DNA from 2 places in the Brevibacillus sp. NPDC003359 genome. Region 1 is predicted to be linked to the other one. Evidence: riboswitches for the same ligand, from Rfam matches in the RefSeq annotation. Region 1 holds a riboswitch; the other holds the start of a gene.

What was found. A riboswitch is a leader RNA that binds a small molecule or an ion and turns the genes downstream of it on or off. The one in region 1 is predicted to bind S-adenosylmethionine.
Region 2: it holds a riboswitch for S-adenosylmethionine, as region 1 does, so the genes downstream of both, ACFYU8_RS03505 (ABC transporter permease) here and ACFYU8_RS22595 (homocysteine synthase) in region 1, are expected to answer to the same signal.

Annotation. Positions count from the first base shown of each region.
Region 1 is NZ_JBIAOR010000011.1:115,530-121,696, reverse strand. It holds gene rnjA (ribonuclease J1) at 1-339, opposite strand, end outside; gene ACFYU8_RS22615 (hypothetical protein) at 438-1,208, opposite strand; gene ACFYU8_RS22610 (YqzG/YhdC family protein) at 1,313-1,651, shown strand; gene ACFYU8_RS22605 (SCO family protein) at 1,648-2,274, opposite strand; gene ACFYU8_RS22600 (rhodanese-like domain-containing protein) at 2,356-2,667, opposite strand; SAM riboswitch class I at 2,980-3,086, shown strand; gene ACFYU8_RS22595 (homocysteine synthase) at 3,177-4,481, shown strand; gene ACFYU8_RS22590 (TasA family protein) at 4,555-5,142, opposite strand; gene ACFYU8_RS22585 (TasA family protein) at 5,214-5,786, opposite strand; gene ACFYU8_RS22580 (signal peptidase I) at 6,037-6,167, opposite strand, start outside.
Region 2 is NZ_JBIAOR010000001.1:772,824-778,990, forward strand. It holds gene ACFYU8_RS03490 (helical membrane plugin domain-containing protein) at 1-81, shown strand, start outside; gene ACFYU8_RS03495 (rhodanese-like domain-containing protein) at 108-1,526, shown strand; gene ACFYU8_RS03500 (sulfite exporter TauE/SafE family protein) at 1,558-2,349, shown strand; SAM riboswitch class I at 2,474-2,578, shown strand; gene ACFYU8_RS03505 (ABC transporter permease) at 2,687-3,619, shown strand; gene ACFYU8_RS03510 (ABC transporter permease) at 3,624-4,571, shown strand; partial or broken gene ACFYU8_RS03515 (ABC transporter ATP-binding protein) at 4,585-5,607, shown strand; gene ACFYU8_RS03520 (ABC transporter ATP-binding protein) at 5,600-6,167, shown strand, end outside.

The sequences.
Region 1 (6,167 bases):
ACGGTGCTCTTCCAGCTTCGCCTTGACCAAGCCCAGGGTCAGACGACCACCGTAAATCGGCACCTTGATTTGCCGTAAAATATAAGGAATCGCTCCGATGTGATCCTCATGTCCGTGCGTCAACAAAAGTGCTTTTATCTTATGCTGGTTGTCCTTCAGATAAGAAATATCCGGGATAACCAAATCAATACCAAACATTTCATTTTCGGGGAATTTTACCCCGCAGTCAATAATGATGATTTCGTCCTCATACTCGACGCAGTACATATTTTTTCCGATCTCGCCGAGGCCGCCCATCGCGAAAATCTTAACGTCGCTCAAACTCTTTCCTCCTAACATCGTCGTGCATGATTATGGGAACCCGAACCAAGCATGCCATTCTTATTATATCACAACGTATGACGTTCGTTTCACCTAGTCTTGACTATTCCACACATTCATCTTCGGTCAATAATCGCATACTGATACTCCAAATCGGTAACTCGTTCATCGGTAACGACACTTGCTCTCGCCCAAAAGTCGTGCTTCGCATAGGAATCGCCTGTCCATACCTCCGTAATTTCTCCTGAAGAGAGCTTTAGTGGTACTGCCTCGATTTCTTTTAATACGGAGCCGCTTTTGTTTTGCAATCGTAGCTTCAAATCGATCTCCAACGGTTTATCCGATTGATTCCGTACCAGAATCAGACTTGTATACGGATACCCGGCACAATTTTTGGTACAGTCTTGTCTGCTGTATACGATGGCGAGATCAATGGGCTTCTCATTGTCCATCTTCGCCGATTTCCACCGGTCTTTTGCTTTTTGCACGACTGTGACGTACTCTGCTTTCTTCAAAAAGGGCCCCATGCCTAAAAAAGCAGCAGCAAAAAAGCTAAACAAACCAACGGCTGTGCATAGAAAAACGAGATTCATCTTCCAAAACTGTTTTCTCATCGTGATCAAAAAGCCAATATACATGAGGATACAAACAAACACCAACAGGATACAAAAGTATAAAAATACCTCCAAGTCAGCCTCCGTGGGTAACACCGGGATGCCATACTTCATTTGCCAATGTACATTCGCAGCGAAGCAGCCTCCGTAAATCAATACAGCTGAAGCAATCGTGAGTCCCCATTTTTTCCAGAACGGAGGCCTTTGAAAAATCACCGCCAGAACGCCCAACAGAACGGGAACACCAAATAAGGGAATGAGCAAGTAATGCATCGAATACCTCCCGACACTTCATTGTCATTATTTTCTACGAATGATATTCCGAAAAGTTTTCAAAATACATGGCAAACCATTTCGAAAAGGAGAGGGATAAGCAGGTGCAAGCCACTCGTCGCCTATTTCGCTTTCGAAACATGATACCCCTTTTCTCCACTGTATTTTTACTGCTCCTGTTTCAGACGCTCCCCACTTATGCTCAGCCTTCCTATGCAAAATGGGGCAGGCTCGCGATGCAAGAAACGATGAAACGGTATCCAAGCGCTCAAATTGTGGACTACCTGCACGTCGGACGAAAACAAAAAACGCCCACCACGTCGGAAGAGACGTTTAAGCTCTTGCTTCAAGAAGGCAATCGCAGGTGGGCGTTACTCGTTCATATTGAATTCGTAAATCAGACAGAAGAAGTCGTAAACATCTCCTATGAAGATACCCGCTAGTCAGCGAGCTGCTCCATCTCTTTCATCATGACTTCCATGTCCATGTCAGCTGCCATCCCGTACGCGCGGCGCATGTTTCCATCTCCATCCACCAGGAACATGCGAGCCGTATGGGCATAAGAACCATCTGGCTGCTTAATGACCATCAGACCAAAATCCTTCGTCACTTTCTCTACAGCCTGAGCGTCCCCGCGCAGGAACTTCCAGCCACTCTGATCTGCCTTGAATTTGGCTGCGTACTCCTGCAAGACTTCCGGCGTATCGTTATCAGGGTCAAAGGAAATGGAAATAAACTCTACTTTGTCTCCGAACAATCCCTTTTCCTTCAATTGATCTTGCAGCTTGGCCATGTTGTACGTGGTCGCCGGACAAATATCCGGGCACTTGGTAAACATAAACTCCACCAGTCGTACCTTGCCAGCACTTGCATTAAACGTATAGGGTGTTCCGTCACTATTGTCTAAGGTGAAGTCCGCGATGGGCTTCAACACCTCGATCTTCTCTTGTGTCATGTATTTATAACCAAATACTCCGACGATAGCCAAAATGATAATACCAGCTAACACAGGAAACCAATGTTTCTTCATTGCAGATTCCTGCTGCAATTGTGTTCCTTCACTCACGGGTTGTATCCTCCCTGCTTGTCCCATGCGAGATGCCTCCTGATTACACGCTGGAGGCATTCACACTGTTTCTATAACTTCCTACCGTTCCACTTCACCTTGCCATGCGAGCATACCGCCAACCATATTCGCCACGTCATACCCTTGCGCACTCAAATATGCTGTAGCATTATGGCTTCTGGCACCACTACGGCAAACCATCACAATCGGAATGTCCTTATCCAGCTCATCGATACGGTGCGGCAAAAAGCCGAGTGGGATCAGCTGTGCCTCTTTAATGTGACCTGCATTCCACTCATCGACTTCACGTACATCAATGACTTGCAGTTCCTCTTTGGCTTCCAGCTTTTCCAACAGCTCTTGTGGTGTCATTTCCTTTACTCCATGGCTCATCGCTATTTATCCTCCTATATGTACGATCAGATCAGTTGTAACCACCTCCATGATATCACACGTTTTTTTACTTTTCTAACGCGAAGAGCATCTGGCTTCATCCATGAGACCTTGCTCCCTATTTTCTACCATTATCGCCTATTTCGCTGCGGCAGTAGCCCCACGGGATGTGAACAGCTTGAGACAAAACCGTTACAAATTAATGGCATGAGTGAATAGCTTTTATACACATATACATAAAAACCTCCCTGATAACTATCTATTGCACATTGACAGCAAGGGGATATTTTCATACAATTACGACAACAACTTTTCTCATCGAGAGCGGTGGAGGGACAGGCCCTACGAAACCCGGCAACCAGCAGACTAGCTGCATGGTGCTAATTCCTGCAGAATCCAGTGATTCTGAGAGATGAACACAAGCCCGTGCATGATCGGAGCCTTCTTCTTCTCAGGAGAACGCTCCGTTTTTTATTTTCCGATTTCCCATAGAAAAAGGAGAGATGAACATGTCCGATCAACAACAATGGAAGCCAGAAACACTTGCCGTACACGGTGGGCAGGAGGTTGACCCTGTAACAGGCTCACGTGCTGTTCCGATCTATCAGACGACCTCCTACGTTTTCCGTGATACGGAGCATGCAGCGAATCTGTTTGGCTTAAAAGAGTTTGGGAACATCTATACACGCATCATGAATCCGACGCAGGATGTGTTTGAAAAGCGTGTTGCCCTGCTCGAAGGTGGCGTTGGCGCATTAGCGACCGCATCCGGGCAAGCTGCCATTACGTTCGCCATCTTAAATATTGCGCATGCAGGAGACGAGATTGTCGCTTCCAGCAGCCTCTACGGCGGTACCTACAACCTGTTCGCCCACACTCTTCCCCGCCTCGGTATCAAGGTTCATTTTGCTGATCAATCCAATCCGGAAAATTTCCGCGCCTATATCAACGAAAAGACAAAAGCCGTGTTTTGCGAGACGATCGGCAATCCACGTATTGATGTCGCGGATATCGAGGCGATCGCCACTATTGCCCACGAAAATGGCGTGCCTTTAATCGTGGACAACACCTTCGCGACTCCGATTTTGTGCCGTCCTTTTGAGCACGGAGCCGATATTGTCGTGCACTCCACTACCAAATTCATCGGCGGTCACGGAACGGCAATTGGCGGTATCATCGTAGACTCTGGAAAATTCGACTGGAACAACGGAAAATTCCCAGGCCTGACTACACCAGACCCAAGCTACCATGGCGTCGTCTATACAGAAGCAGTCGGTCCGCTTGCCTATATTATCAAGGCGCGCGTCCAGCTCCAGCGCGATATCGGAGCGGCTGTCGCCCCGATCAACTCCTTCTTGTTCCTCCAAGGCTTGGAAACCTTGCATCTGCGCATCGAGCGGCATAGCCAGAACGCCTTGGCAGTAGCCCAGTTCCTCGCCAATCACTCTGCCGTAGAGTGGGTGAATTATCCGGGACTGGAGGCAGACTCCCAGTATGAATCGGCACAAAAATATTTGCCAAAAGGTGCTGGCGCAATCCTGACCTTTGGAATTCGCGGGGGCATTGAGGCAGGAAAAACATTGATCGAGTCAGTGAAGCTGTTCTCCCATCTCGCAAATGTCGGAGACTCCAAGTCACTCATCATTCATCCAGCTAGCACAACACATCAGCAGATGACGGAAGAAGAACAGGTAGCAGCCGGAGTGACCCCAGGACTTATTCGCCTCTCAGTTGGCACAGAATCGATCGACGATATCATCTCTGATCTGGAGCAAGCACTGCAGCGTGCATCGCAATTATCCACGGTCGGTTAATGGAGCATCTATGATAAAAATAGAAGCACGTAGCTCTCTTACAGAGTTACGTGCTTCTTTCTTTCTATTATCGTTATAGTTCGGTTCCCTTGCCTTGGAACGCTTCCAGATTCCAAGTCAGACTGAGGGTGTCCCCTTGGAATTTATTTTGATCCTGACCATTCTCTTTAAAGATGACTTTCATTGCAATCGTATCTTCGTCACCCACTGGGAGCTTTTTCAAGCTCGTGTACAGGGTCGAGATGTCAGGTGACTGACCGTTGCTTGTTTTCCGTTGCAGCTCGCCCAAGGATTCGTTCAACAAAATCACTTGTCCATCGCTGGTTAAAAACTCCACGTACAAATGGTCGCCGAAGTCTTCTGTACCGTTGTCACCCTTTGCATCACTCACGGTGTATTTGGAATGCATCAGCACTTTTTCGATATCCAATGTACCGGAGTTCTTTATGGTAAAGTAGCGAACCATGTAATCTCCCGGCTTGATGTTTTTCACATCGTACACCACTTGCTTGTTCACGGATAAATCGAGGGTTCCAGCAGCAAATGTATTGTTGACCACCTCTTGGTCACTAAAGTAAGCAAAAGTCGCTCCTCCTACTAAGGCGCTACCTACGCCCACTGCTGCGAGGGCTATCATGAACTGACTTTTCCACTTTTTCATAGGTCATCTCCTCATTTGTAAAACGAAGGTGGGAAATCCCACCTTCGTTTTGAATCGTTATCTCATCTGGATTAGAGTTCTTTTCCTTTGGTTTGTGTAGCATCAAGGGTCCATTTCAATTTAACCCCATCGCCTTGGAACTGGTTTTGGTCTTTGTTGTTTTCTACAAACTCGATTTCCACGCGGATATCATTGATATCTTTTGCATTCAGTGTGTGGCCAGCTAACAGGTCTGGACGACCTATGCCTTGTTTTGCTTTCATTTCAGCCAATGTGTCCGAATAAACAATAACGTCTTTGTTATCTACGTTATAGATAAAATTCACACGCAAATGTTTGCCCAGATCTTCCGAGTTGTTTCCTTTTGCATCTGTAATGGTGTAATCACTGGTCAAGAACACGTTTTGGATTGCGAGAGTTCCGTTGTTCGTGAGCTTGTAAGATCTCTTTGCTTTGTCACCTGGCTTCATGTTCTTAAGGTCAAATACTACTTCCGGATTCACTGCGAGATCCAGAGTACCTGCTGCAAATGTGTTTTCTACTTTCTCCTGATCGCTGAAGTACGCAAACGTTCCTCCGCCGATCAGTGCTGCACCCAAACCTACCGAAGCCAATGTTAGTGCGAATTGTTTTTTCAGGTTCATCTATAATTCCTCCTATAAAATAATTGCTTTTCGTATGTGGCACCCCGTATGTGGTGTGCCTTACACTTCCAATCTTACTGATTTCTCCCCGTTCCAACTTCCTGCATCAGGGTGAAAAAAGGAGGAGGAGACGGATGAACTCACACTACAACTGCTCCGCTACCTGCCCTCATACTTGAGTATGAGAGAGAAACATCCAGACAGAAAAAAACCGCCAAGGCAAAAACCATGGCGGTCGTTGAGACTAAAATCAGCTCGTCTGCGCTCCTGCTTCTTTTATCATCTTAAATAGCTTCATGACTTGACTCACAATTAAATAGATTCCCGGAACCCCTAAAAATACGAGCATCCCTACTTTGGAACGGATGAATTCTATCAAAT
Region 2 (6,167 bases), on a different contig from region 1:
ATGAAGGATCCCACCGTCCAAAAAACCCTTCGCTTTACCCAATCGCTGCTCGAAGTACTCGAGGAAAAATCAAAGAAATAAGATACGTGTAAAAGGAGGATTGCATCATGTTATTGCGTTACTTTTATGATGAAAAGCTGGCACATGCATCTTATCTGGTCGGCTGCCAAAAAACCGGTGAGGCCATTGTGATTGATCCCAGCCGGAATCTGGCTCCGTATTTTCAAGTTGCCAAGGCAGAAGGCGTTTCCATTGTAGCTGCCACCGAAACGCACATTCACGCTGATTTTGTATCGGGTGCACGCGAACTGGGCGCAGTTCATCAAGCGAAGCTGTTTTTATCCAATGAGGGCGATGAAGATTGGAAATATCAATATTTGGAGGGTTTGAACCATCAGCTTGTCCACGATGGGGATCGCTTTTTTATCGGAAACTTGCTATTTGAAGTCATGCATACCCCTGGCCATACACCCGAAAGTATCTCCTTCCTTTTGACAGACCTCGGTGGTCATGCAGATCGGCCCATCGGGATCTTCACGGGAGATTTCGTCTTTGTCGGCGATGTCGGCAGACCGGACTTGCTCGAAAAAGCGGCGGGAATAATGGGAACATCCGATTCAGGTGCAAGAGCCATGTTCCAGTCTCTCCAAAAATTCAAGCAATTGCCGGATTATATGCAGGTATGGCCAGCTCATGGCGCAGGAAGTGCTTGCGGGAAAGCATTGGGGGCCGTACCGTCTTCTACCGTCGGTTATGAAAAGCTCTTTAACTGGGCAATGTCACACACCAATGAAGAGGAATTCGTCAATGCACTTCTGGATGGACAACCAGAGCCGCCAAAGTATTTTGCAGTGATGAAACGCGTGAATAAAGAAGGCCCTGCGTTGCTCAAGGAACTCCCTGTAGTCCAAGAGTTCAACTCGTTTGAATCGATAAAGGAATGGCTGGAAAACGGACAGATTCTCGATACGCGTCCGTTCCAGCAATTTGCGAAGGGACATTTGGATGGAACATTCCACATTCCTTTTAACAAGTCATTTGCCAACTGGGCGGGATGGACTGTCGATTACAATCGACCGGTTCATGTCATGGCTACCCCAGATGAGCTGAACGAGATTTTGCTGACCTTACATTCCGTTGGGATTGATCATGTCACGGGCTTTATCGACAGCGGCAAGCTAATGGAAAGGGAAGCGTCTTCGCTCGAGACAATCGAAGAGGTTACACCGTTGGAGATTGCAGAGAGGGTGGAAAAGGGAGAGGTTCACGTAGTAGATGTACGTAATCTCGCTGAGTGGAACGAAGGGCATATTCGGGATGCACAGCACATCATGCTCGGTATGCTCGCAATGCGGCTGGATGAGATTCCTCATGATAAGCCGCTTCTCGTACAGTGCCGTTCCGGTGCCCGATCTGCCATTGGAGCAAGCATTCTGAAGGCAAATGGATTCAAGGATGTAATGAATTTGAGCGGCGGAATCTTGAAATGGCAAAAGGACGGCTTGGCACTCGCAGAACGAGAATAAAACGAAGTGAGGCATTGCAAAGGGTGAGCGTATGACTATCGACCTTATGATCACACTGTTTGTTATCGGTTTCACGGGATCGTTTATCTCCGGTCTCGTCGGAATCGGGGGCTCCATCATCAAGTATCCGATGCTCCTGTACATTCCGCCCGCCCTTGGATTCGTTGCTTACACAGCTCACGAAGTATCCGGAATAAGTGCAGTCCAAGTATTTTTTGCCACTCTTGCTGCTGTTTGGGCTCTGCGCAAAGATAAGCTCATTCATTACCAGCTCGTTCTGTACATGGGAAGTGCCATTATTGTCGGGAGCTTGCTTGGAGGATATGGTGGAAAATATCTTTCGGCAGAAGCCATTAATATCGTTTACGCCATTCTGGCCACCATTGCTGTAACCATAATGTTCCTGCCAAAAAAGCGGATTGACGAACAAGAACAGTCCGAGGTTACCTTTCATAAACCAACAGCCGTTTTATCCGCTTTGATTGTCGGAGTCTCTTCCGGAATTGTCGGGGCAGCTGGGGCTTTTATTTTGGTTCCCATCATGCTGGTGATCCTCAAGATTCCGACAAGAGTAACGATTGCTTCTTCTCTTGCCATCACCTTTCTTTCTTCCATCGGTTCGACTGTAGGGAAATGGATGGCGGGGGACATATTGCTGTGGCCATCCGTGATCATGGTTATCGCTAGCATCATGGCAGCGCCCATCGGTACGAAGGTCAGCAAACGGTTGAACACCCGGATTCTCCAAACCATTCTTGCTTTGTTGATCCTGGGCACTACAATTAAGATTTGGGCCGACATCTTCCTATTCATACGGATGTGAAGATTTAATTTTTCCATCAATCAAAGATAAAGAAAAATCAATTGTCATGGAACGGCGTTGACATATCCGAGTAAAATGATAAGATAAAAAAGAATTTTACGATGCAATTAAATTTCATAGAACATTCTTATCAAGAGTGGTGGAGGGACTGGCCCGATGAAACCCGGCAACCTTGGTCTAATTGACCTTACGGTGCCAATTCCTGCAGATGTATTCTGCGAGATAAGAAGGTGGGAACTGCGAAATCGCCCCTCTTCTTTTCGGAGAGGGGCTTTTTATATTTATAATCCGTAGTATTCATATCTTTTTACTTTGTATTATGCAAGGAGGAAATAACATGATTCATTATGCGGTCAAGCGTGGCTTTCTCATGATCGTTACGCTGTGGATTATTGTCACGGTGACGTTTGTGACCATGCACCTGATTCCGGGTGACCCGTTCGCGTCTGACGCGAAAATGCTTCCGGAAGAAGTCGTGAAGAACATGCGGGCGGAGTACAACTTGGATCAGCCAATCACGGTACAGTACCTGCTCTATCTGAAAGGATTGTTGCAATTTGACCTAGGGCCATCTATCCAGTCCAAGACGAGGGACGTGAATACGCTCATTGCGGAGGGTTTTCCCGCTTCGGCTGTTCTGGGACTCCAGTCGTTTATTGTGGCGCTGGCAGGTGGAATCACACTGGGAATCGTAGCGGCACTCTATCACAACCGGACATTGGATTTCTTGTCTATGTTTGCAGCCATCATCGGGATCTCCGTCCCCAGTTTTATTCTGGCACCACTGCTGATCAAGTACATGGCGGTCAAATGGGAGTTATTGCCCGTCGCTGCGTGGGGGAGCTGGGAGCACTCGATTCTTCCAACGCTTGCGCTCGCCATCGGTCCGCTTGCCATTATCGCCCGCTTCGTACGAGCCAGCATGCTTGAGGTTTGGCAGCAGGAATACATAAGCACGGCGGAGGCGAAAGGGCTTGGCACCTTTTCCATCGTCGTCAGACACGGGATGCGCAATGCCATGTTGCCGGTGCTTACCTTTGTCGGCCCGCTGTTTGCCAACCTGCTGACTGGGACCTTTGTAGTGGAAAAGATTTTCGCCATTCCCGGGCTCGGCAAATACTTCGTGGAAAGCATTTTTAACCGCGATTATCCCGTGATTTTGGGAATGACAGTGTTTTACAGCTTTGTACTCATTTTTACTTTGTACATCATCGACCTGCTGTATCGGGTGATTGACCCACGCATCAGATTGACGAGTGGAGGGAAATAGCATGATGGCCAATCAAGCAACACAACTGGATTCCCTGTTTCGACCGGTCGACCGAAACCGACTTTCCGAGGAAAATCGGGAACGTCCCAGTCTTGGGTATTGGCAGGAGGTATTGCAGCGGATAAGCCGCAATAAGCTGGCGATGCTCGGGTTCTTCCTGCTCATGGCAGTGGTGACCCTGTCGCTCATCGGGCCGATGCTTGTTCCCCACAGCCCGCATGAACAGTCGTTGACAAAGGGAAATCTGCCGCTGTCGGGCGAGCATTGGTTTGGAACGGATGACCTGGGCCGGGACATGTGGGCACGTACCTGGATGGGAGGCCGCATCTCTTTGTTTATTGGTGTGGCGGCAGCAGCCATCGACCTAGTGATCGGTGTTTGCATCGGCGGAATATCCGGTTACATGGCAGGAAGGAACAAGCTAGGCGACCGTGTGGACAACATCCTGATGCGTTTGGCTGAAATACTCTACAGCATTCCGTATCTGCTGGTGGTCATTCTGCTGATGGTGGTTCTTGAGCCTGGACTCACAACGATTATTATTGCCCTTTCGCTGACCGGCTGGGTCGGCATGGCCCGCCTGGTCAGAGGACAAATCATGCAGATCAAGCGGCAGGAATTTGTGCTAGCCGCAGAAAAGCTGGGAACCTCCCATGCCAAAATCATCATCAAGCATCTGCTTCCGAATACGCTCGGCGTCATCATCGTCAACCTGACCTTTACGATTCCGCACGCGATTTTCGCCGAATCATTTCTCAGCTTTCTTGGGTTGGGTGTGCAAGCACCCACCGCCAGCTGGGGAACGATGGCCAACGACGCGCTGGCAGTTATGCTTAGCGGGCAGTGGTGGCGGCTGTTTTTTCCGGGATTCATGATTTCGCTTACCATGTTCGCGTGCAACGCGCTCGGGGACGGTTTGCAGGACGCACTGGACCCGCGGATCAGAAAATGAGGGGGAGTACATCATGAAGCCATTGTTGGAAGTAGATCAGTTGCACGTCTCCTTTCGCACGTACGGCGGAGAGGTGCAGGCAGTAAGAGGAGTTTCCTTTTCTGTGAAAGAGGGAGAGACGCTGGCAATTGTAGGGGAAAGCGGTTGCGGAAAAAGTGTGACTGCGTGGGCATTGATGGGGATGATTCCTCCCTGATCCGGTCAGGTAAAAAGCGGCAGCATTCGGTTTCGGGGGCGTGAACTAACTGGGCTGACGAAGCTGGAATGGCAACAGGTTCGCGGCTCGCAGATCGGCATGATCTTCCAGGATCCGATGACCTCGCTGAACCCCACCATGAAAATCGGTCTGCAGATTGCTGAAGGGCTGATCAAGCATCGAAAGCAGACGAAGGCGGAGGCAAAGGAAGAGACGCTGAAACTGCTTGCGAGAGTCGGCATTCCGGAGGCGGCGAGAAGGTTTGAACAGTTTCCACACGAGCTAAGCGGAGGTATGCGGCAGCGTGTCGGAATCGCCATGGCACTTGCCTGCCATCCGCAGCTGATTATTGCCGACGAACCGACGACGGCGCTGGACGTGACCATTCAGGCACAGATCCTTCGTCTGATGAAGGATCTGCAGCAGCAGTTGAACACCTCGATCATTCTGATTACCCACGATCTGGGCGTCGTCGCAGAAGTAGCCGACCATGTAGCGGTCATGTACGCAGGCGTAGTGGTGGAGAGCGGCCCGGTGGGAGAAATCTTTGACAACCCGCGCCATCCATACACGCAAGGGCTGTTGAAGTCTGTACCGCGTCTCGTTGCAGGCAAAAAAGAGCGGCTGATTCCAATCGATGGTACCCCACCAGACCTGTTTCGTCCGCCTGCTGGTTGCCCATTCGCTGTCCGTTGCCCGTTTACCATGGAAATTTGCCTGGAGCATATGCCGCACGCGAAAACGTTTTTCGATCGGCATGAAGCGAGCTGCTGGCTGAACGACCCACGTGCCCAAAGAGCAGAAGCTTGGATTGTAGCAGGGAGGGAGAGACATGTTTGACAACATTGTGAGAGTGGAGAATCTCGCCAAGTCGTTTGAGATTGGCGGCGGCCAACGTGTTCGGGCTGTTGACTGTGTCTCTTTTGAAATCAGGCGAGGGGAGACGTTTGGAATCGTCGGGGAAAGCGGCTGCGGCAAGTCTACACTAGGTAGGACTATTGTAGGGCTGTACCCGGCTACTGCGGGGCGCATCCTGTTTCAAGGCAAAGACATCGCCAGGATGGATAGACGTGAGCGACGGGAAGCAAACCGCCACATGCAGCTGATCTTCCAAGATCCGCAAGCCTCGCTCAATCCGCGGTTACGGGTGGGTGACATCATCGCCGAAGGGATAGACTCCTATGGGTTGGCAAAAGGAAAAGAGCGAGAAGAGCGCATCTATCAGCTACTGGAGCTGGTAGGACTGCACCCAAGCCACGCAAAGCGCTTTCCGCATGAATTCAGCGGCGGACAGCGACAACGTATCGGAATTGCCCGCGCGCTTGCGGTGGAACCCAACTTTATCGTAGCAGACGAGTCCATTTCTGCTCTGGATGTGTCCATTCAGGCGCAAATCGTCA